Linked DNA regions of Indioceanicola profundi. The main gene of each other region encodes a partner of the protein of the gene in region 2 in a complex. Links are inferred from orthologs where the notes say so. Each region holds a gene or a part of one and is shown on either strand. Other genes may lie near its edges.

Region 1 (11,436 bases), 1.6 Mb from region 2 along the record:
GCTACCAGCGGGTGGCCAAGCGCCTTGAACACGGCGTTGCCGCCGGTCACGTTGCTGAAAGTCTCAATGCGCAGCGCCATGGGACGGGTCCAGCCTGATCTGCGAAAGGGGAAAATGAAGGCCCCTATATAGACCCCCGGCTGCCCACCGAGCACCCCGACTCACTGCATGGCGCATCGCCGCTCAGGGCAGAGGGGCGCGGACGGCATGCTCTTTCGTCAGGCGAAGGGATTCAGCTTCTTCAGCTTGGATGACAGGCCATGCCGGAACTGCTCGCGGCGCACCACGCTCTCATCCGTCACCCAGTTCAGTTGGATGGCGCGGCGGGGGCCTTCCACGCTGGTATGGCCGTGCCAGGCAGTGGGGCTGTTGCGGAAGGCAAGCAGGGTGCCCTCGTCCGGCGGCACTTCGACCACCGGGTTCTCCAGGCTGTCGGGCGTGCGCAGCAGGCGCAGGCGGCCGTCCGGGCATTCCCAGGCCGGGTTCATATAGATCAGGACGGTGATGATCTTGGTCTTGCTGTCGGTGTGGATCTGCCCGTCCTTGGCGCGTGCATGTCCGCGCACGGTGACCATGGTGGGATGGCCGGTCAGGTCGATCCCGAACTTCTCGGAAAAGGCCGCCGTCATCTCCGGCCCCTGGATCTCCTCCATGAAGCGGCGGAAGACCGGGCCGTAGCTCAGCTCCGGTAGCGGATGGCTGCCGGGGGTGGCGACCTCCGGATAATCCTTATGGATCGCCTCCCGCGCTTCCGCCCGGATGAAGCCGGGCACGACCAGATGGTCATAGGGATCGGCGGAGAGAGGGGTCGTGCGGAACTTGTCCAGATCGATCAGGTCGGCGGTCATAGGGCTTGGTCCAATGGATTGGCGGTGAGGCCGCTGAACTATCTGACCCTGCTTTCCAGTCCGATCAAGCAGCCCTTTGCCGCGTGACCGTCTTCTCAGCCATGCGCCGTCGCACCTCCGCCGCGACGCGGACGGTATCGTCCAGCGGCGTATAGCTCCAGTCCGCCAGCTCGCCGGTGAAGGGGCGCGCCGTGCCGTCCTGGTACAGCATCTCATGGAAGCGACGGAACTTCGCCGATCCCCCCGCCAGTTCGATGACATGGACCGGCTTTCCGGTGCTTGCCGCTTCCGAGATCATGGAGACGCTGTCGCAGGTGGCGACCACCGTGTCCGCCAGCCCCAGATAGGCGAAATAGGGGTTCTCGCCGGTGCCGTCCCAGATTTCCGCCGGCAGCCCGTCGAGCGCCGCGCGCAAGGTGGCTTCGTTCTCCGCCCCGGTCCGGCGGGACGGCGTCACCATCAGCCCGGCGCCGTGGTCGCGCGCCAGCCCGGCAAGCTTGCCGGCCACGTCGCGCATCACCTCCGGCGTCAGCTCATAGACGCCATTGCTGCCGCCGATCAGGACGGCGACGGGGGGGCGGGGCAGGTGGGAGAGGCGGGGCGCGAAACGTGACGCCGCATCGGCCAGCCGCTCCGGCGTCACCCGATGAATAGCCCCGCGCGTGGTGACGATGTTGCGGCCGGTCTTGCGATCATGCTGCGGCATCACCACCAAATCGAACAGGGCGGTGGGCACGCCGGGATTCTGGATGTGGACGCAGAAGGTGCGCCCGCCGCTGCTCCGCCGGATGGCGAGGGCCAGGCCCACCGCCTGCCGCCCGCTGGTGATCAGAAGGTCCGGCCAGGGCGGCGCCAGCCTGTCCGACGTATCCGTCAGTGATCCGGGAATCGCGACCGGCAGATAGGGGGTAAGCTGCCGCCAGGGCGACTTCAGGCCGATGCGCTTGACCACGGGAACGGCTCCGACAGCCTCCGCAAGGCCCAGGCACTGGTTCTCCATCCCGGCCTTTCCATCGGACATGACCCAGCAGACCGGCGCGCTGAAATTGTTAATTTCATTCATGATATTGCACTCCGCCGGATTAAACGGCTCCTGTCCATCTCCATCGCGCTTACCACGGATGCGCCTGGAATATGCCGGTGATGCGGGCACGGCTTGGCGAATGGACTGCATACGTGTAATATCATTGCTCACCCTATCTCCCGGGAGCCTTAAGAAATCACCATGCGGCGGGTCAAACTCGACCGAATTGACCGGCGTATCCTCCGCGACCTGCAGGCGGATGGCCGGATGACCAATGTTGAACTTGCACGGCGCGCCGGGATTTCGGCTCCGCCCTGCCTGAGGCGCGTCCGCGCGTTGGAGGAGGCGGGCTATATCCGCGGCTACCATGCCGACATCAACCCTGAAGCCATGGGCTACCATGTGACCGTCTTCGCCCAGGTCGGCCTCTCCTCCCAGGCGGAGAACGATCTGAAGAAATTCGAAGAGCTGGTCAATAGCTGGGCCGAAGTGCGCGAGTGCAACATGCTGGCCGGCGAAACCGACTTCCTCTTGAAGATCGTCGCCACCGACTGGGACAGCTATCAGCGCTTCCTCACCAGCAAGCTGACGGCGGCCCCCAATGTCAGCCATGTGAAGTCGGCCCTGGCGATCCGCCAGTCCAAGTTCGCGCCCGGCGTGCCCATCGACGTCGATGTGGGCCCGGAGTCGAAGGAGGAGGATGAGGAGGACTGATCCTCTTCCCTCCAACAGGATCAGCGTTCCCGGAGACGGGCGGGCAGTCGGACAGGCGCCCGCCCGTTTCCGTTCTGGGATTTGTCACCCGGACAAGGTTCGGGATGACAAGCGCCGGGAAGCAGGTGAAATGGAGGCGACCCCATCCAACCCCTCCCTGCAAGTCCCCGCGCCATGTACACGCCCCCCGCCTTCCGCCAGGACGATCCCGCCGCCATCGCGGCCTTCCTGGACGCGCACCCCTTCGCCACACTGGTGACGGTGGGAGAGGGCGGGCTGTCGGCCACGCCGCTGCCCCTGCTGCGCACGGCGGACGGCGGGCCGCATGGCACCCTGATCGGTCATCTGGCGCGGGCCAATCCACAATGGCGCAACTTCGATGCGGCGATGCCGGCGCTTGCCATCTTCGCAGGGCCGCACGCTTACATCACCCCGTCCTGGTACCCGTCGAAGGCGGAGACCGGGCGGGTGGTGCCGACCTGGAACTACATCGCCGTGCATTGCCATGGCCGGCTGGAGCTGGTGGATGACGCGGCCGGCAAGCTGGATATCGTCACCCGCCTGACCAGCCGGCACGAAGCCGGCCGCTCCGCCCCCTGGTCTGTCACCGATGCCCCGGCCGACTATATCGCGGCCCAGCTCAAGGGCATCGTCGGCATCCGCCTGGTGGTGGACCGCGTCGAGGCCAAGTGGAAGCTCAGCCAGAACCGGCGCGCGGACGATCGGGCCGGCGTCCGTGAAGGTCTTCTGACCGATGGGAACCCGGGCGACCGGGCCGTGGCAGAGGCGATGATGGACAGCTTGGAACCGCGCCAATGCTGATGGCCGAAGATTTACCGGGCTACGGCGCTCCTGCTATCGCAGCAGTTCTTCAGCCTGCTCCCGCTCCGGCCCCTGTAGCAGCGGGTTGGCGGGAACAGGGCCGTTGCCGGTCAGGTAGTCATGGGCGCGCAGCCCCTGGCTGTCCCGCAGTTCCTTGTCCGCTCCGGCATCCAGCAGGCGCCGGATCACGGGCAGGGAGGCGTTCGCGGCGGCGTACATCAGGGCGGTGCGCAGCCCGTGTCGCGGGCCCTCGCCGAACTCCTCGGGCGCGCTGGTAGCGGCATCGACCTCCACCCCTCTGGCCAGCAGCCACTCCAGACCGGGCAAGCTGTCCCATTGGGCGGCCGACATCAGCGGCGTCTTGCCGAAGCCGTTCACGGCCTGCGGTTCCATGTCGAGGTCGAGGGCATTCCGCCGGTCCGCCGGGACCGATGCCGCGAGCGCGGCGAGATCGTCCAGCAGCTCCGGCCGGGTCACGGCCAGATGGATCAGCGGGTCCTTGCCCGCGGATTCCGCGCAGCGGCTGAACGGCTCCAGCATTGCCGCGTCCTGCCAGCTTCCGCGTGTAAGGAATGCGGAAACATCGTCCCGCGACGCCCCATCCAGGATCATGGTACGCAACGACCGTGGGGGCGGCGCGTCCCCGCAATCCGCCCCGAACACCAGCATGAACAGGCCCCGGCGCGCCGCTTCCGCAGCCTCGTCCCCGCTCAGCCCCGCATCGGCGTAGAAGGCGGACAGGGCGGCATGGGCCTGGGCGTACGCCGCGGCCACGCCCGGATGGACATGGCGGTTGTTCACCGCCAGATAGGACCATGTCCGATAGGGCGTCGTCTGGGCCGGCGGCGGTTCGGACAGAATCTCGCTGGGGGTGAGCTTCAGCGCCTGGAGTTGCTGCGCCTGCTGGGCCGCGATGGCGAAGCGGACAGTGCCCGGATGGAGGGCCAGGAAGTTTCCGTCCGCCGCTTGTGCCGCCTGCATGAACCGCTCGACATCCGCATTCGGGAATCCCGCGACCGAGCCGCGGCCCTGGTCACATCCCGACTGCGGAAGGAAATTGTCGCGGCTGCTCCCGAAGCGTGGGGCCGTCGCCTCCAACAGGCCCGGCCGGCGCTGAAGGACGGGGCAGGGCAGGGCGTATCCGTCGGCCAGCCTGGCCGTGGGAACCGCGATCACGGTCCAGACCAGCGATGCGTCGCTGCCGTCATAGGGGGTGGGCGGGCCGAAGACCTCACGGGCGAACGGGTCCAGCGCCGGTTCCGCCAGCCCGTCGATCCCGGCCTGGATGGATCGTATGCGCTCATCCCGCTCCGGCCCCGGCGGGCGGAAGGCGTGCAGGAACAGCATCAGGTCCAGCCGCGCCGTGGCCGACCGCAACGGCTCCAGCAGCCCTTCCGCCCGGTCGGGATCGGAGGTCATCGCCTCGATGGCGGCCGCCAGTTCGGTCTCCTCCGGCGGATGCACCGCCCTGTAGAGGTCCGCCACGCGCTGGCCGTACTGGGCGGACAGGCACTCCGCAGCCGCGTCGCCGGACCGGCAGTCGCCGTTGCGCTGAGCGATCCATTGCCGCTGCGCCTGGACACGCGCCCGCCGCTCCTCCTCCGATCCGGACTGCTCCAGGTGCCGGCGGTAGAGATCGGCCAGAAGGGCATCCTGGCGGGAGAGCCCTTCATTCCCGCAGATCGCCAAGTCGAGGGGGGCGCGCGCCGCCTCGCAGGAAAAGCTGGGCCTCGCGACGTCCCGGCCCGCAGCCGGCATGGCAAGCGAAACCAGCACCACACCCATACCGGCCGCGTTGCGCCACATATCGCTCTCCAAATCCGACAAGGGCCAGAGTAGGTGCCGGAGGTGGAGGGCTCAACCCGGATGTGCGGCCGGCCTGCGGTCAGGCGAAGGCCCGGTAGCGGTGCCGCGGGTGCGGGTGGATGTCGTCGGGATAGGCACGGTCGAAGGCGTCGGCCTCGTACAGGCTCTCCTCCTCGATGCCGTAGCCATCCTCATAGACATAGGCGTCATCGGCCTGCTCTTTGCCATGTCCGCGCAGCGCCTGCACGGCGCGGGCCGCCTCCGGTACCGACAGCACGGCGGAGGCGATGGAGGCCAGGGTGGCCGACTGGCAGTAGCCGCAGAGCGCCTTGTTGTCCTGCCACTCCTCCCGCGCCAGGCGCAGGCAGGTAACGGCGTCGTAGAGGGTCTTGGCGGACAGGGCCAAGGGCAGCCAGGGCTGGTCGCGCCAGCGATCCCGCCCGCCGGCACCGGCCAGGATGGCGGTGAAGGCGTAGTTGGCGATCATGAGCAGCCCGTCGGGCGTTTCCATCCGCTTGTAGCCATAGGGCGAGGCATCGACCTTGCTGGCGTCGAAGACGCGCAGCGGCAGGTCGGGCAGGCGGCGCAGCATTCCCATCTGGTAGGCGCCGACGATGGCCCCCGCCGCAGCCCCGACCAGGGAAAGGCCGGTGATCTGCCTGCGTCGGCGCAGCTCCGCCGACCGGTCCTTGCGCAACTCATGGCTCAGCCGCCGCGGGTCCATGGGCCATTCCTCCGGTTGTTCCATATCCGGAATGACAATGGGAAAGAGCCGCAAACGTTGCGCCGGCGGCTCAGCCGCCCAGATAGACCCGGTGGTAACGGTCGCCGAGGGAGGTCAGGATCTCATAGCTGATGGTGCCGGCCTCGGCCGCCGCCTGATCCACCGTGCGGTGGGGGCCGACCACCTCCACCCAGGCGCCCTCGGCCAGGAACCGATCCGGCACCTCGGTCACGTCCACGGTCAGCAGATCCATGGACACGCGCCCGATGATCGGGGCGATGTGCCCGCCGATGCGGACATGCCCCTTGCCGGCCAGCCGCCAGGGATAGCCGTCGGCATAGCCCATGCCCAGCGCCGCCACCTTGGCCGGACGATCGATGCGGTGGGTGGCGTCGTAGCCCACGGTATCGCCGGCCGGCGCATGCCGCACCTGATGGATGCGGGCCAGGATGCGGATCACGGGGGCCATCGGGTTCGACATCCAGGGGGCGGGATTGCCCCCATGCAGCGCGATGCCCGGCCGCACCAGGTCGAAATGGTACTCCGCCCCGTGGAAGATGCCGGCGGAGTTGGCAAGGCTGGCCGGGGCCTTGGGCAGGCGGGCCAGGGAGGCGCGGAAGCTCCGCGCCTGCCGGGCGGTCATCGGGTTGCCCGGATCGTCCGCGCAGGCCAGATGGCTCATCCAGGCCTGCACCTCCAGCCCGTCCAGCCGCCGGGCGGCGTCGTCTGCCAGTTCATCCACCTCCGCCGGGGTCAGCCCCAGCCGGTTCATGCCGGTGTCCAGATGGATGAAGCAGGGCAGGGGGCGGCCCTGCCGGCGCGCCTCCGCCTGCCATTGTTCGATATCGCCCGGCGTGTTCAGGATGGGAACCAGCCCGGCGCCGGAGATATCTGGGGCCGAGCCCGGCGGAATGCCGTGCAGCACCGCGATGCGCGCATCGGGCAGGCCCTTCCGCAGCGTGATCCCGGCCTCGATCGTCGCCACGAAGAAGGTGCGGGCGCCGGCGGCCCGGAGCGCCCGGGCCACCGGGGCGGCCCCCAGGCCATAGGCATCCGCCTTGACCACCGCCCCGCACTCGGCACCGTCCGCAAGACCGGCCATGTGCCGCCAGTTGCCCCTGACCGCATCCAAATCGACCACCAGCACCGCACCGGCACGGGCCGGCACGGAGGAGAGGTCAGGAAGGTCCGGGCCGTCTTTCACAGCCTCGTCCATAATCAACCCGCCTTACTCGTCGGGTCCGAAGTCGTGATGGGTGTCGAGATCGCCGAAGCGGGTGTAGTTGCCGTCGAAGAACAGTCGCACCGTGCCCACGGGACCGTGGCGCTGCTTGCCGATGATGCATTCGGCGGTGTTGTGGACCAGCTCCAGACGCTCCTTCCAACGCTGATATCGGTCGTTGAACTTGTCCTCCGCCTCGTCGGGCCGCCGGCCGGGTTCCGCGCGCTCCAGATAGTACTGTTCGCGGAACACGAACATGACTACGTCGGCGTCCTGCTCGATGGAGCCCGATTCGCGCAGGTCCGAAAGCTGGGGCCGCTTGTCCTCGCGCTGCTCCACGCCGCGGGAAAGCTGGGACAGCGCCAGCACGGGCACATGCAGCTCCTTGGCGATGGCCTTCAGGCCGCGGGTGATTTCGGAGATTTCCTGCACCCGGTTCTCCGACCCCTTCAGCCCGCCGCCGCGCAGGAGCTGGAGATAGTCGACCACCACCAGTCCCAGCCCGTGGGTGCGCTTCAGGCGGCGGCAGCGGGTGCGGACGGCGGTGATGGTGAGGGCCGGCGTGTCGTCCACGAAGAAGGGAACGCGGGACAGATACTGGCTGGCCTCCACGAATTTCGGGAAGTCGCTGGCCGCGATCTCGCCGCGGCGCATCTTGTCGCCCGACACCTCCGCCTGATCCGCCAGGATACGGCCGGCAAGCTGCTCGGCGCTCATTTCCAGGGAGAAGAAGCCGACGGCAGCCCCTTCCTTGCCGCCCGACAGCATGTGCGCCTTGGCGGCGTTGAAGGCGATGTTGGTGGCCAGCGCCGTCTTACCCATGGAAGGACGGCCGGCCAGGATCAGCAGGTCGCTGGGATGCAGGCCGCCCAGCTTGTGGTCCAGATCGCGCAGGCCCGTGGTGACGCCGGTGACATGGGTGGAACGGCGGAAGGCGGATTCGATGGAGTTGATCGCCCCCGCCAGCGCCTTTTCGAAAGGAATGAAGTCGCCCTTGATGTCGCCGGAGGAGGCGAGATCGAACAGCTTCTTCTCCGCTTCCTCGATCTGGTCCGTGGCGCCGACGTCCAGCTCATGTTTGTAGGCGGTGTTGACCATGTCCTCGCCAACCTCGATGAGCTGGCGGCGCAGGAACAGGTCATGGATGATGCGGCCGTAATCCTCGGCATTGTGGACAGCCACGATCGCGGCGGCCAGACGGGCGAGATACTCCGCGCCGCCGATCTCCGACAGGTCCTTGTCCTGCTCGAAATAGGCCTTCAACGTCAGCGGGTTCGCGACCTGCCCGCGGTCGATCAGCTTCAGGCAGGCGGCATAGATGCGGCCATTGGCGGGATCGAAGAAGTGTTCTGGGCGCAGGAACTCGCCCACCTTCTCGAACGCCTTGTTGTTGACCAGGATGGCACCCAGCAACGCCTGCTCCGCCTCCTCATTATGGGGCGGGGTCCGGTAGGCGAGTGCCGACTCGCGGAGACCAGGGGGATCGATCAGCTTCGTGTCCATACGCGCACTCTAACAGCGTCGGGCCATGGGCGGGTAATCCGCAAGGCCAGAGGCATAGGTGCAAACCGTGGACAGAGTGTGAACAGATCTGTGGATAAGTGGGAAAACTCTGTGCGCGGCTTGGGGCGGAGAACGCATGTGCCACCTGTGAGCTCTCCGCCTCATCCCTCGACAAGCTCAGGGTGAGAAGCTGGGCTCTCAGGCCGCCCGGGAGCCATTACTCCGCCGCGACAGCCATCCGGTGCTCGGCCTCGTAGATGTAGTCGCGGGTCAGGGGGACCGCGTCGGCACGCTTGGCCATCTGGAGCTGCCAGACCATGTGGCCCTGATGGCGGAAGGCACATTCGCAGCCGGCCAGATAGAATTCCCACATCCGGTAGAAGCGCTCGTCATAGAGCGCGACCAGCCTGTCCCGATTGGCCGCAACCCGCTGCCGCCAGTGCCACAGTGTCTCGGCATAATGCAGCCGCAGGAACTCCATATCCGTCGGCATCAGGCCTGATCGTTCCACATGCGGAATAACCTCTGACAGGGCCGGGCTGTAGCCGCCGGGGAAGATGTATTTGCGCAGCCAGGGATTCGTCGTGCCCGGCCCGTCCGTGCGCCCGATGGAATGCAGCAGGGCGACTCCGTCGGGGTCCAGCAGCTCGTCGATCTTGCGGAAGAAGGCGCCGTACTGGGGCACGCCTACGTGCTCGAACATGCCGACGGAGACAATTCGGTCATATGTGCCCGACTCGGCGCGGTAGTCCTGCAGCTCGAACTGGACGCGGTGCTCCAGCCCAGCTTCCCGAGCGCGACGCCGGGCGATGGCGAGTTGCTCCTGGGACAGGGTGATGCCCTTCACCTGGACGTCGGCGCTCTTCGCGATTTCCAGCGCCAGCCCGCCCCAGCCGCAGCCGATATCCAGCACCTTCAAGCCGGGCTTCAGCAGCAGCTTGGCGATGATGTGCCGCTTCTTGGCCGCCTGCGCCTGATCCAGGCTCATGCCGGGATCAGCGAAATAGGCGCAGGAATATTGCCGGTCCTTGTCCAGGAACAGGTCGTAGAGCTTTTCCGACAAATCGTAATGGTGGGCCACGTTCCGGCGGGACCGGTCGGCGGGATTGGCCTGCTGCCAGAGCCGTTGCAGCCCCACGCCGAACCGGCGGAGTTTGCCCACTGGCCCGAGATGGTTGTCGCCGGCGTTGCGGGTGACGATGCTCAGCAGATCGTAGATGGAGCCTTCCTCCACCACCAGCGTACCGGCCATATAGGCCTCCCCCGCATGCAGGCCGGGATTGACGCCCAGCTTCCAGTGCAGCGACGGGTCGGTCAGTCGTACCGTGCAGGGCCGTTCATCCGCGGGGCCCGACTCCCCGCCGAACTCCCACCGTTTTCCATGCGCGTCGATCAGCGTGATGCGGCCGGTGCGGATCAGGGGCTTCAGCAGTCGGGCGAAGAGCATGGCGGGTGCCTCCTTGCGGGGTGGCGGATCAATCTCCAGGGCGCACGGGACAAACGCGCGGCGATGCACGCTATTCTATGATCTGCTGATACAAGCGGGCGGTTTGAAGGGGGAGGGCGGCGGGCGCGTTCGCTATACCCCGACCGATGTGTGCAAAGAAAAACGGCGCGCCCGGTGGGGCGCGCCGCTCATCTCTCGGATCGAGGGGATCAGGCTCAGGCCTGCTCCTCGGTGGTCTCGTCCGTGGTCTCGACCGTCTCGTCCTCATCATCGTCCTCCGGCATGCCGGTGACCATGCCGCCGCGCTGCGCTTGCAGCTCGGCCTCGTCCTGGGACCGGGCAACGTTCACCGTGACGAACACGGAAACCTCGGGGTGCAGGACGATGCGGACCTTGAACAGGCCCAGGGTCTTGATCGGCTCGTCGATCGACACCTGACGGCGCTCGATGGTGACGCCGGCGGCGGTGACCGCCTCGGACACGTCGCGGGCGGCGACGGAACCGTACAGCACGCCGGTTTCACCCGCCTGACGGGTGATGACGACGGACATGCCGTCCAGCTTGCCGGCGACCTGCTCGGCATCCTTGCGGCGCTCGAGGTTCGCGGCCTCGAGCTGGGCCTTCTGCTTGTCGAAGAAGGCGAGGTTCGCCTTCGTCGCGCGCAGGGCCTTCTTCTGCGGCAGCAGGAAGTTCCGGGCGAAGCCCGGACGGACCTTCACCACTTGGCCCATCTGGCCGAGCTTCTCAACGCGCTCCAGCAGGATCACGTCCATGTCAGTTCTCCTCGGCTAGAGCTTACTTCACCACGTAGGGAAGCAGGGCGAGGAAGCGGGCGCGCTTGATCGCGCGGGCCAGCTCACGCTGCTTCTTCGTGGAGACGGCGGTGATGCGGCTCGGAACGATCTTGCCACGCTCGGAGATGAAGCGGCTCAGCAGCTTCACGTCCTTGTAGTCGATGGCCGGGGCGTTCGGGCCGGAGAAGGGGCAGGTCTTCCGGCGACGGAAGAACGGACGACGGCCACCGCCGCCGCCACCGGCGCGGGGGCCGGAAGAGGTACGCTCGGCGCTCATGCGCGGTCTCCTTCACCCTCGGTGTTGCGCTCACGACGGGGACCGCGGTCACCGCGGTCGCCACGATCACCCCGGTCGCCGAACCCACCGCCACGGGGGCCGTCGAACCGGCGCGGGCCGCGCTCGCTACGCTCACCCTTGTTGGCGAGCATGGCGGTCTGACCCTCGGGGATCGTGTCCAGCTTCACGGTCATGTACCGCAGCACGTCCTCGTTGATGGACATGTTGCGCTCCATCTCGGCGACGGCGGCAGCC
Region 2 (11,520 bases):
CGATCACATCCTCCGCCGTCAGCGGCTCGAAATAGAGCCGGTCGGAGGTGTCGTAGTCCGTGGAGACGGTTTCCGGGTTGCAGTTGACCATGATGGTCTCATACCCGGCTTCCTGCAGGGCATAGACGGCATGGACGCAGCAATAGTCGAACTCGATGCCCTGGCCGATGCGGTTCGGGCCCATGCCCAGGATGACCACCTTCTCGCGGTCGGTCGGACGGCTTTCGCACTCCGCCGGCTCCAGCCCGTTCCCCTCATAGGTGGAGTACATGTAGGGCGTGTTGCTCTCGAACTCCGCGGCACAGGTGTCGATGCGCTTGAAGACGGGGCGCACGCCCAGCGCGCGCCGGCGCTGCGCCACCTCGTCCTCGCTGCGGCCGGTCAGATGGGCGATGCGGGCGTCGGAGAAGCCCATCGCCTTGATGCCGTTGAGCTTGCGGGCGTCCAGCCCGTCCAGGCCGAAGCCCCTGATCCCGGCTTCCGTCTCCACGATGGACTGGATCTGGCGCAGGAACCAGGGATCGTACTTGCACTCCTCGTAGATCTGCTCGACCGTCCAGCCGTGGCGCATGGCCTGGGCGACGTACAGCAGCCGCTCCGGCGTCGGGCGGGACAGCAGGGCGCGCATCCGGGCATGGTCCACCACGCCGTTGCCGTCGGTCAGGTCCACCTCGTCCAGGCCGGTCAGGCCGGTCTCCATGGAGCGCAGGCCCTTCTGCAGCGACTCCGCGAAGGTGCGGCCGATGGACATGGCCTCGCCCACCGACTTCATGGAGGTGGTCAGGGTGTTGTCGGCGCCGGAGAACTTCTCGAACGCGAAGCGCGGGATCTTGGTGACCACATAGTCGATGGTCGGCTCGAAGCTGGCCGGCGTGGTGCCGGTGATGTCGTTGTCCAGCTCATCCAGCGTGTAGCCCACCGCCAGCTTGGCCGCGATCTTGGCGATCGGGAAGCCGGTCGCCTTGGAGGCGAGGGCGGAGGAGCGGCTGACGCGCGGATTCATCTCGATCACGACCATGCGGCCGGTATCGGGATTGACGCCGAACTGCACGTTGGACCCGCCGGTATCCACACCGATCTCGCGCAGCACCGCCAGACTGGCGTTGCGCATGATCTGGTATTCCTTGTCGGTCAGGGTCAGCGCCGGCGCGACCGTCATGCTGTCGCCGGTATGGACGCCCATGGCGTCGATATTCTCGATGGAGCAGACGATGATGCAGTTGTCGGCGCTGTCGCGCACGACCTCCATCTCGTACTCCTTCCAGCCCAGGACGGACTCCTCGATCAGGACCTCGTGCACCGGGCTGGCGCGCAGGCCGCCCTTCACGATCTCCTCGAACTCCGCCTTGTTGTAGGCGATGCCGCCGCCGGTGCCGGCCAGGGTGAAGCTGGGGCGGATGATGGCGGGCAGGCCGACATAGCCCAGCGCGTCCAGCGCCTCGTCGTAATTCTTCACCAGACGCGACTTCGGGCTTTCCAGCCCGATCTTGTCCATGGCGTCGCGGAACAGCAGCCGGTCCTCGGCCTTCTCGATCACGTCGGCCTTGGCGCCGATCATCTCCACGCCCAGCCGGTCCAGCGTACCGTCGCGGAACAGGGCGAGCGCGGTGTTCAGCGCGGTCTGTCCGCCCATGGTGGGCAGCAGCGCGTCGGGCCGCTCCTTCTCCAGGATCTTCGCCACCATGGCCGGCGTGATCGGCTCGATATAGGTGGCGTCCGCCATGTTCGGATCGGTCATGATCGTGGCGGGGTTGGAATTCACCAGGATGACCCGGTAGCCTTCCTCCCGAAGGGCCTTGCACGCCTGGACGCCCGAATAGTCGAATTCGCAGGCCTGACCGATGACGATCGGCCCGGCACCAATGATGCAGATGGATTTTATGTCGGTGCGCTTCGGCATGGGCCTGCTTCTCTGGTCAAAAGGGTCGCCATGGTCGCACGAAAGCACCCCGGCCCTAGCAATTGGGCGGGGGGTGCCCGGCTGACCGCCCTATATAGAGACGCCGGCCATACAGGGGAAGTTCGGATACCGGGGTGCGGGCATGCGCCAGTGACGCAGCCGGCAGGAACATGAAGGATCAGCCTCAGGGGCCGACGAAGTAGGGGCGGATATCCTCCAGCAGGGCGGTGTGTACGGTGCAGCGCCCCGTGTCCTGCTCTTCGAAGAAATAGACGGTGTCCTCGCGGCGCAGCCGGCCCGGATCGACCAGATTGATGGCCGCCCTGCCATAGGCCACGCCCAATGGCTGCTCCTGCGGGCCGAAGGCGCGGTACAGCAGGTTCACGCGCTGTATGAACCGGCCCCGCCGGCACGCAGCCGACAATTCGGGCGATGGCGCCAGGAGGTCGGCGGCCGGCCGGTCGAAGGCATAGACGATGCGATCCCGCGAACGCCAGGAAGGCCTGGGCGGCGGCACCTCGCGCTTCAGCTCCCGGTCGATGGGCGGAGACCCCGGCGCCTGGGGGACTGCGGGGGAGGGAACCTGATCGGGCGGGCGGACGTCAGCGGCAGGGGCGGGTGTGGAAAGGCAGGCCGTCCCCGCCAGCACCGCCAGCGTCAAGCCCCGTGCCCACCGCCACATTCCCGCCCTCCAGCCTCAAGTCCCGGCCAGTCTAGACCAGGGCGCACGCTGCTCCAATGGCTGCGCCCCATGGGCGGGCGGCATGGAGGATGAAACTCTTTCGGTGGCTCGGCAGTTGAAAGGGGAACATTGGACCAGGAGGAGTTTCCATGGCGACGCGTTCCGAGGAAATCGAGCGGGAGATAGAGGAAACCCGCCGCGACATGACCCGTACCGTCAGCGCAATCGAACGCCGCCTGTCTCCGGACGGCATGATGGACGGAGCGATGTCCTGGCTGCGGGACAACCCGAAGGGCCGCGCCCTGGTGGATGATGTGACCGAGGTGGTGGCGCGCAATCCGCTGCCCGTTGTGCTGATCGGCATCGGGCTGGGCTGGCTGGCCTGGGAGATCGCCGGCGGCGGACGTCGGAGCGCCGGGCGCTACCGCCCGATGCGCGACCGGCTGGGGCCGAACTTCCCGGCTGAGCGCCACCACATGCATGTGGAGGATGGCGGCAGCAGCGCCTATGGCGGCTCCCCCGACCCGGAGACGCTGGTCGGCTATCGCCGTGGTACGGAGAGTGCCGCGCAGGCGGCAGAGGCATTCCGGGACACCGACCGCGGAACCGGCATGGGCGGCAATGGCGGCCGCAGCTCCACCTCCGGCATCTCCACCTCCGGCATCACCGGCACCGGCCCCTATCGTCCGACGGGCCTGCGTAGCGGCTCCACCAGCTTCCCACGAGCGGGTGAGCCGGGCGGACCCGGCTACGGCCCCTCCGTAACTCCTGCGGCTCCGAAGCCGGCCTCCAACCTGGGCACCACCGCAGGCGCGGCTGGCAGCGCCGGAATGACCGGTACGGGCAGCTCTGCCGGCAGCACGGGTGCGGGCAGCACCGGGGCCGGAATGGGCGCGCTGGCCGGCGGCGGCTCCAGCTCCACCGGCGCGGCAGGGACTTCCACGGGCTCTGCAACCGGTTTCATGTCCGGCACGGACAGCAACTCCAGCTCCCCCGACCCGCAGAAGCTGACCGGCTATAACCGGTCCGGCGAGAAGGCGTCCGACGCCGCCAAGGCGTTCGAGCCGGGCGGCTCCTCAACCGGCACGACGGGTTCGGGCACGTCCACCGGCATGTCTACCGGCACGACGGGATCGACGCCGTCCTCCACCGGCAGGCTGGCGACCAACACGTCGGATGGCACCACCGGTTCCGGCATGTCCGCCGGCACGGTCGGTCTGGGCACGTCCACCGGCAATCCGGCCTCGGGCACGGCCGGCAGCTCGACCTCGTCCTCCAGCTCCGTCGATGCGGACAAGCTGGTCGGAACCCAGCGGTCGGGTGAGAAGGCGGCGGGCGCCGCCAAGGCCTTCGAGGGCGACGGTTCCTCCACCGGGACCACCGGGCCGGGCACGCCGATGACGGACAATTCCAAGCGCTTCGGCGGTCTCGGCACCGACCTTCCGGGCTCCACCGGCAAGGACCGCACCTGAGCATCTGTCGAACCTGGGCAACTGACGTAAAAGCGCCCCGCGGGCTTCCGGCCCGCGGGGTGTTTCCTGTCGCACCCGGTTTCCCGATCCTACCCGCGCACTATATGGAACATACAGCGAACCAGTGAGCGGGAACGGGGCCGGGGATGGAGCTGCGGGAAAAGCTGGAGGTGCTGGCGGATGCCGCCAAATACGACGCCTCCTGCGCGTCCAGCGGGACGGAGAAGCGGAATTCGGCCGGGGCCATGGGCGCCATCGGCTCCACCGAGGGGATGGGCATCTGCCATGCCTACGCGCCCGACGGGCGCTGCATCTCCCTACTGAAGATATTGCTGACCAACTTCTGCATCTATGACTGCCTCTACTGCGTGAACCGGCGCTCCAGCAACGTCCGCCGCGCCCGCTTCACGCCGGAGGAGGTGGTGAAGCTCACGCTGGGCTTCTATCGCCGCAACTATATCGAGGGCCTGTTCCTCAGCTCCGGCATCATCCAGTCGCCGGACTACACGATGGAGCAGTTGGTCCGGGTGGCGAAGCTGCTGCGGGAGGAGCACGGGTTCCGCGGCTATATCCACCTGAAGACCATCCCGGACGCCGCCCCGGAGCTGCTGGCGGAGGCCGGGCGCTATGCCGACCGGCTGAGCATCAATATCGAGCTGCCGGCGGAACCGTCGCTGGGGCGGCTGGCCCCGGAGAAGGATGCTCGCGCCATCCGCCGCTCCATGGGCAATCTGCGCCTGAGGATCGAGGAGGCGAAGGAGGGTCCCAAGGCTCCCCGCTTCGCCCCGGCCGGGCAGAGCACGCAGATGATCGTAGGGGCGGACGGCACCGACGACCGCGGCATCCTGGCGACCAGCTCCACCCTCTATGCCGGATACCGGCTGCGGCGCGTCTACTACTCCGCCTTCAGCCCCATCCCGGACAGCAGCGCCGCCCTGCCGCTCCAGGCCCCGCCGCTGGTGCGGGAGAACCGGCTTTACCAGGCGGACTGGCTGATGCGCTTCTATGGTTTCGAGGTGGCGGAGATCGTGCCCGAATCGGGGAATCTCGACCTGCAGATCGATCCCAAGCTGGCCTGGGCGCTCCGCAACCGCGACCGCTTTCCGGTGGATGTGAATCTGGCCGACCGGGAGCTTCTGCTTCGGGTGCCGGGGCTGGGTGTCCGCACGGTGGACAAGCTGCTGTCCATCCGGCGGCACAAGGCCGTGCGGATGGAGGATCTGGGACGGCTGCGGGTGCCGCTGGCCAAGGTGGCGCCCTTCATCGTCACCGCGGACAGGCAGATCGGCCGCTCCCCCCTGGACCGGTTGGACCTGCGCAAGCGCCTGGCCCCGAAGCCGGAGCAGCTCAGCCTCGATCTGGCGGCTTGAGGGGGTGGCGATGTACGCGGTGCCCCTGGACGGGCCGGTCGATCTCGCCGGATGGCGCACCGCCGCGCGGCGGCTGGTCCTGGCCGGGGTCGAGCCGGCGGCGGTGGACTGGCGGCCGGATGGCGGCGCCGGGCTGTTCGGGGATGCGCTGCCGCCGGAACCGACCGCGGCCGGCGGCTTCACCGTGCCGCGACGCTTCCTGGAACTGGCCGATGCCGTGGTCTGCCACCGCGATCCGGAGCGGTTCGGCCTGCTCTACCGGCTGCTCTGGCGGCTGGCGAAGGAAGAGCCGGCACTTCTGGAGATATCCTCCGACCGGGACGTCCATCGGGCCATGGCGCTGGAAAAGGCCGTGCGGCGTGACGAGCACAAGATGCATGCCTTCGTGCGCTTCCGGGAGCGGGACGGGCATTATCTCGCCTGGTTCGAGCCGGACCACCACATCGTCGAGCGTGCCGCGCCCTTCTTCGCCCGCCGCTTCGCCTCCATGCGCTGGTCCATCCTGACGCCCGAGCGCAGTGCGCATTGGGACGGCGACACGCTGCACTTCACGCCCGGCGCCCGCCGGGCGGACGTGCCGGACGAGGACGCGCTGGAAGCCTATTGGCAGAGCTACTACGCCAGCATCTTCAATCCCGCCCGGCTGAAGGTCGCCGCCATGCGGTCGGAGATGCCGAAGAAGTACTGGCGCAACCTGCCGGAGGCCCAGCTCATCACGCCCCTGGTGCGCGGTGCCGCCGCACGGGCGGCGGAGATGGTCGCGACTGTGCCCAGCCTGCCCGCCGCACGGGCGGAGCGCTGGGGCTGCGGGGCGATGCCGGATCGAAGCGGGACGGAAGGCGGGCTCCAGGCCTGCCGCCGCTGCCCGCTCTGGCAGCCGGCGACACAGGCCGTGCCGGGGGAGGGGCCGCCGAATGCCGCGCTGATGCTGGTGGGGGAGCAGCCGGGCGACCAGGAAGATCTGGCCGGCCGCCCCTTCGTCGGGCCGGCGGGGCAGGTCCTGGACAGGGCGCTGGCGGAGGCCGGCATCGTGCGGGCGGACGCCTACCTGACCAACGCGGTCAAGCATTTCAAATTCACCCCGCGCGGCAAGCGCCGCATCCATCAGAAGCCGGATGCCGGCGAGATCGAAAGCTGCCGTTGGTGGCTGGAGGAGGAGATACGCACGGTGCGGCCGCGCCTGATCGTGGCGCTGGGCGCCACCGCCGGCCGCGCCCTGCTGGGCCGTGAGGTCAAGGTGCAGCAGGAGCGCGGGCGGATGATGGAGATCGGGGAGGGGCGTCGCCTGCTGCTCACCGTCCACCCCTCCTACCTGCTGCGCCTGCCGGACGAGGCCGCCAAGGTGCGGGAATATGCGAGGTTCGTGGAGGATTTGAGGATGGCGGCGCAGGTCGGACCTGCGTAGGCAGGGCCCGCATCGTTCTGGAATGTCGGCCGGGCCATGCCCGACCGACCTACGCGATGCTCTCGCCCCGCCCTGAGCCTGTCGTTGCCGCAGGCGGCCAGGGCAGGACGGTACCCTACGGGTGCAGACTCAATACCGCCCTTCGATGGCGTCCACGAAGCGCTGGAACAGATAGTGGCTGTCCTGCGGGCCGGGGCTGGCTTCCGGATGGTACTGGACGGAGAAGACCGGCTTGCCCTTCACCCGCAGCCCCTCGTTCGTGCCGTCGAACAGGGAAACGTGGGTCGGCTCCACATCGGTGGGCAGGCTGTCCGGAACCACGACGAAGCCATGGTTCTGGCTGGTGATCTCCACCTTGCCGGTGGCCAGGTCCTTGACCGGGTGGTTCGCGCCGCGGTGGCCCTGGTGCATCTTCTCGGTCTTCGCACCCAGCGCCAGGGCCAGCATCTGATGGCCGAGGCAGATGCCGAAGGTCGGCACGCCGGCGTCCAGCACGCCCCGGATCATCGGAACGGCATACTGGCCGGTGGCGGCCGGGTCGCCGGGACCGTTGGACAGGAAGACGCCGTCCGGCTTGTGGGCCAGAACCTCGTCCGCCGTGGCGGTGGCGGGCACCACGGTGACCTTCACGCCGGCGGCGGCCAGGCAGCGCAGGATGTTGCGCTTGGCGCCGAAATCCACGGCCACGACATGGTGCTTCGGATTCTCCTGGACGCCGTAACCGTCGCCGATGGTCCAGGTGGTCTCATTCCAGCTGTAGGACTGGCGGGAGGACACCTCCTTGGCCAGATCCATGCCGGTCAGGCCGGGCCACTCGCGGGCGACCTTGATCAGGGCCGGGATGTCGAACTTCCCGTCGGGCGCATGCGCCACCACGCCGGTGGGCGCGCCGGCATCGCGGATGCGGCGGGTCAGCTTGCGGGTGTCCACACCCGACAGGCCGATCAGGTCGTAGCTCTTCAGCCACTCGTCCAGGTTCCGGGTGGCGCGCCAGTTGGCCGGGTCGGTGATGTCCGCCTTCAGGATCAGCCCGCGCGCCACCGGCGTCACGGTCTCGATATCCTCTGGATTGGCGCCGACATTGCCGACATGGGGGAAAGTGAAGGTGATGATCTGGCCGGCATAGCTGGGGTCGGTCAGGATTTCCTGGTACCCGGTCATGGAGGTGTTGAAGCACACCTCGCCCACCCGGTGGCCGGCGGCGCCGATGCCGCGGCCCCAGACGACTGTTCCATCGGCCAGGACCAGTGCGCCGGTGGCGCCCTCGGGCTGCGGGCTGAACGTCGTCTCGGTCATGCGGCACCTTATAGAAGGGGGCGGCCCAGTCGCGGCAAGAACGCCCGGACGGCCATGGCCGTCAGGCGTCCCCGGTCGCGGGCCGATCTGGTTAACCGGTCCAGATAGACAAGCCGACCCGCCGGGTCAACCCGATGCGCGGACATGGCAGGGCAGGGTCCAGAGCACATGACAGTCCACAGCGTGTTAAGCCATTCACCGCCGCCCGCCCGGAGGACTTCCGCAGACGCGAAAATCTGCGTAGGGTTGGCGCAACTACACGAGTGAGGACCCCTGATCATGCTCCGCACACGGTTGAACGAGGCCCTGAAAGAGGCCATGCGCGCCAAGGACCAGCGGGCCACGGCCACGCTGCGCCTGATCCTGGCCGCGCTGAAGGACAGGGACATCGCCGCGCGCGGCCGGGGCGTCACCGAAGGCATCGACGATGCCGAGCTACTGTCCATGTTGCAGACCATGGTGAAGCAGCGCCGCGAGAGCATCCAGCTCTACGAGCAGGGCGGCCGGCTGGAACTTGCCCAGCAGGAGCAGGAGGAGATCGCCGTCATCGAGGGCTTCATGCCGAAGCAGCTCGACGAGACGGAAACCCGCGCCGCCATCTCGGCGCTGGTCGAGGAAACAGGCGCCACCGGCATCAAGGACATGGGCCGCGTGATGGCCGAGCTGCGCAGCCGCTACGCCGGCCAGATGGATTTCGCCAAGGCCTCCGGCTACGTGCGTGAGAAGCTGGCCTGCTGAGCAGGCGCTGGAGGCGTCCGGAAGCGCCGCTTTCCGGCGGGGCTGTGGATAAGTGGGTATCCTGGGGATAAGTTCGCGATGCCGGTGCGCGGCGTGGAAAACGGGCCGGAAGGTGCGTTAGCATCACAGGCTTGAACGGTCCCTGTGCGGGCGGGCGGCTTCCAGCCGGTCCCATGCTCCGCGTCCCGTGACCTGGTTTCGTGTGCCCATGGCCCTGCCACCGCAGTTTCTGGAAGAGTTGCGCTCCCGCCTCGGCCTGTCGGACGTGGTGGGCAAGCGCATGCGCCTGACCCGCGCCGGCCGCGAGTTCAAGGCGCCGTGCCCCTTCCATAATGAGAAGACGCCCAGCTTCTACCTCAACGACCAGAAGGGATTCTTCCACTGCTTCGGCTGCGGGGCGCATGGCGACATCATCGGCTTCGTCATGCGGCACGACAACCTCTCCTTCATGGAGGCGGTGGAGCTGCTGGCCGGGGAGGCGGGTCTCCAGGTTCCCAAGGCGACCCCGCAGGAGCGGCAGAAGTTCGAGCGGCAGAAGACCCTGTTCGACCTGGTGGAGCGGGCCTGCCGCTATTTCGAGGCGCAGCTCCGCACGTCCGCCGGCCGCGCCGCCCTGGACTATCTGAAGGGCCGCGGGCTGGAGGAGGAGGCGATCTCCCGCTTCCGTCTCGGCTATGCGCCGCAGGACGGGGCGGGGCTGCGCCATGAGCTGATCTCCGCCGGCTTCTCCGAGGCGCAGCTCGTGGAGGCGGGACTGTTCAAGCGCCCGGATGACGGCCGCTCGCCCTTCGCCTTCTTCCGCAACCGGGTCATGTTCCCGGTGACCGACCGCCGGGGGCAGGTGGTGGCCTTCGGCGCTCGCATCCTGGAAGGGACGGGGCCGAAATACATCAATTCCGCCGACAATCCGCTCTTCCACAAGGGACGGCTGCTCTATGGGATGAGCCGGGCGCGGCAGGCCGCCAGCGACGGGCAGGCGCTGGTCGTCACCGAGGGCTATATGGACGTGATCTCCTGCGTCCTGGCCGGGTTCGGTGGGGCGGTGGCCCCGCTGGGCACGGCGCTGACGGAGACGCAGATCCAGGAGCTGTGGAAGCTGGCGCCGGAGGGCAGGCGCACCCCCATCCTCTGCTTCGACGGCGACAATGCCGGCCGCCGGGCCGCCTTCCGCGCCATCGAGCGGCTGCTGCCGCTGCTGCAGCCCGACCATTCGGCCCGCGTCGCCTTCCTGCCGGAGAAGGAGGACCCGGACAGCCTGATCCGCGCCGGCGGCGCCTCCGCTTTCCAGATCGTGCTGGACCGGGCGAAGCCCCTGGCCGAGGTACTGTGGGACATGGAGGCCCAGGGGCGCGACCTGACCCTGGCCGACGAACGCGCGGGGTTGGAAGCGGCGCTGGGCGAGCGCTGCAAGCAGATTCAGCATCCCGGCGTGCGCCGCGCGTACGAACAGGACATGCGCGACCGCATGTACCAGTTCACCCGGCAGTCCCGTAGGAACAACGCGGCCGGCGGGCGCGGGGCGGCCGGAGGCGGCGGCTTCGGCGGCGCGCGCCGGCCCATCGATGCCGGCGGGGTGATCGGGGTGGTATTGCCGGTCAGCCGGCACTGGGACCCGCGCTTCCGTTCCGGCGTGGTGCGGACGGAACCGCGCTGGCGCGAACGGCTGCTGATCCTGCCGCTGCTGAATCATCCCGAACTTTTCGAGGATATTGGGGAAACGCTGGCACAGGTGAATTTCAGCGATCCGGAACTTGAAAGGTTGCGCGGGGAACTGCTCGCCTGCCTGTCCATGAATTCCGGACTTGACGCCGATGAATTGCGTCGCCACTTGTCTGGCCGTGGCTTTCTCGGGACGCTGGAAGGTCTGCTGAGTGCAGACGCGCCGAAATTCGCGCAACCAGGAGCGTCCATCGAAGCTGCGAGGAGTGGTTGGCAGGAAGTCTGGCTGGCGTCCCAGGAATTGGCGCTCCAGGCGGAGTTGCGGGAGGCGGAACGGCGTCTCGTTGATGAATTCAGCGAGGAGAATCTGGCCCGACTCGAAGCGCTACGCCAGGAGGTGCTGCACCGGAGGGGGCATGCGGCCGGGCTGACGGAACTGGAGGAGTAGGTGCTGTTCACGCCTTGGTCCCTGTGGCCCGGGCGCAACGGGCCGCCACTCCGGCATAAGTGTGTCTTAAAGAACACAGCCGGATGCCAGACCACGGACTATATGGCACAGGGATAGGGGACAGGACGACCGAGCTGTTGCTCGAGTCGGCCAGTTGCGTTTACGACAAGCGCCTTTCGGGACTCGCGCCTGTGCGGTTTCCGAGGGCACCAGCCGAGTGAGTGCGGGGGCATCCAGCGAATGGCGACCAAAGCGACGCAGACCGCGGAAGTGACGGAAACTCGTGAGGAGGAGGCCAACGGCCCCCTCATGGACGGCATGGCGATCGCCGTTAAGAAGATGATCGCCCGCGGCAAGGAGCGCGGCTACGTCACCTATGACGAGCTGAACGCGGCCCTGCCGCCGGACAGCTCCTCCTCCGAGCAGATCGAAGACACGATGGCCCTTCTCTCCGAGATGGGCATCAACGTCGTCGAGGCCGAGGAGCAGGAGGACGGGCAGGAGCCCGCCGCGGACGGCGAGGAGCGTGTCTCCGGCAATCTCAACGACG

Evidence for each region.
Region 1: the proteins of dnaG (region 2) and DOL89_RS02665 are in contact, whole or in part, in a crystal structure (PDB 2R6A), measured with the Geobacillus stearothermophilus proteins. The link is inferred for Indioceanicola profundi from one-to-one orthologs. Residues at the interface, in WP_049624496.1 of Geobacillus stearothermophilus: Lys456, Leu457, Leu458, Pro459, Ala460, Asn463, Ala464, Leu467, Leu535, Leu536, Ile537, Ala538, Gln544, Glu545, Asp548, Tyr549, His552; in WP_033016901.1 of Geobacillus stearothermophilus: Ser13, Glu15, Ala16, Gln18, Glu91, Leu92, Asp94, Ala95, Val96, Pro97, Thr98, Ala99, Ala100, Asn101, Tyr104, Tyr105, Ile108.

What each region holds. Positions count from the first base shown.
Region 1 is NZ_CP030126.1:541,666-553,101, forward strand. Bases 6,416-9,291 are described here. They hold DOL89_RS02665 (replicative DNA helicase), read right to left. Parts: upstream 8,664-9,291; coding sequence 7,167-8,663; downstream 6,416-7,166. Other genes in these bases: alr (alanine racemase), read right to left, coding at 6,416-7,142; DOL89_RS02670 (SAM-dependent methyltransferase), read right to left, coding at 8,881-9,291. Outside these bases: DOL89_RS02625 (hypothetical protein), read right to left, coding at 1-80; DOL89_RS02630 (2OG-Fe(II) oxygenase), read right to left, coding at 219-848; DOL89_RS02635 (mitochondrial fission ELM1 family protein), read right to left, coding at 913-1,911; DOL89_RS02640 (Lrp/AsnC family transcriptional regulator), read left to right, coding at 2,074-2,586; DOL89_RS02645 (FMN-binding negative transcriptional regulator), read left to right, coding at 2,761-3,408; DOL89_RS02650 (ankyrin repeat domain-containing protein), read right to left, coding at 3,442-5,214; DOL89_RS02655 (vitamin K epoxide reductase family protein), read right to left, coding at 5,294-5,938; more of alr, read right to left, coding at 6,009-6,415; more of DOL89_RS02670, read right to left, coding at 9,292-10,110; rplI (50S ribosomal protein L9), read right to left, coding at 10,326-10,883; rpsR (30S ribosomal protein S18), read right to left, coding at 10,906-11,181; rpsF (30S ribosomal protein S6), read right to left, coding at 11,178-11,436. UniProt on the Escherichia coli protein: The main replicative DNA helicase, it participates in initiation and elongation during chromosome replication. Travels ahead of the DNA replisome, separating dsDNA into templates for DNA synthesis.
Region 2 is NZ_CP030126.1:2,127,827-2,139,346, reverse strand. What follows is about bases 8,561-11,520. They hold dnaG (DNA primase), read left to right. Parts: upstream 8,561-9,071; coding sequence 9,072-10,970; downstream 10,971-11,520. Other genes in these bases: rpoD (RNA polymerase sigma factor RpoD), read left to right, coding at 11,211-11,520; DOL89_RS10180 (GatB/YqeY domain-containing protein), read left to right, coding at 8,561-8,863. In the rest of the region: carB (carbamoyl-phosphate synthase large subunit), read right to left, coding at 1-1,900; DOL89_RS10205 (hypothetical protein), read right to left, coding at 2,085-2,582; DOL89_RS10200 (DUF3618 domain-containing protein), read left to right, coding at 2,732-4,054; DOL89_RS10195 (putative DNA modification/repair radical SAM protein), read left to right, coding at 4,201-5,424; DOL89_RS10190 (UdgX family uracil-DNA binding protein), read left to right, coding at 5,435-6,829; carA (glutamine-hydrolyzing carbamoyl-phosphate synthase small subunit), read right to left, coding at 6,959-8,125; more of DOL89_RS10180, read left to right, coding at 8,405-8,560. UniProt on the Escherichia coli protein: RNA polymerase that catalyzes the synthesis of short RNA molecules used as primers for DNA polymerase during DNA replication.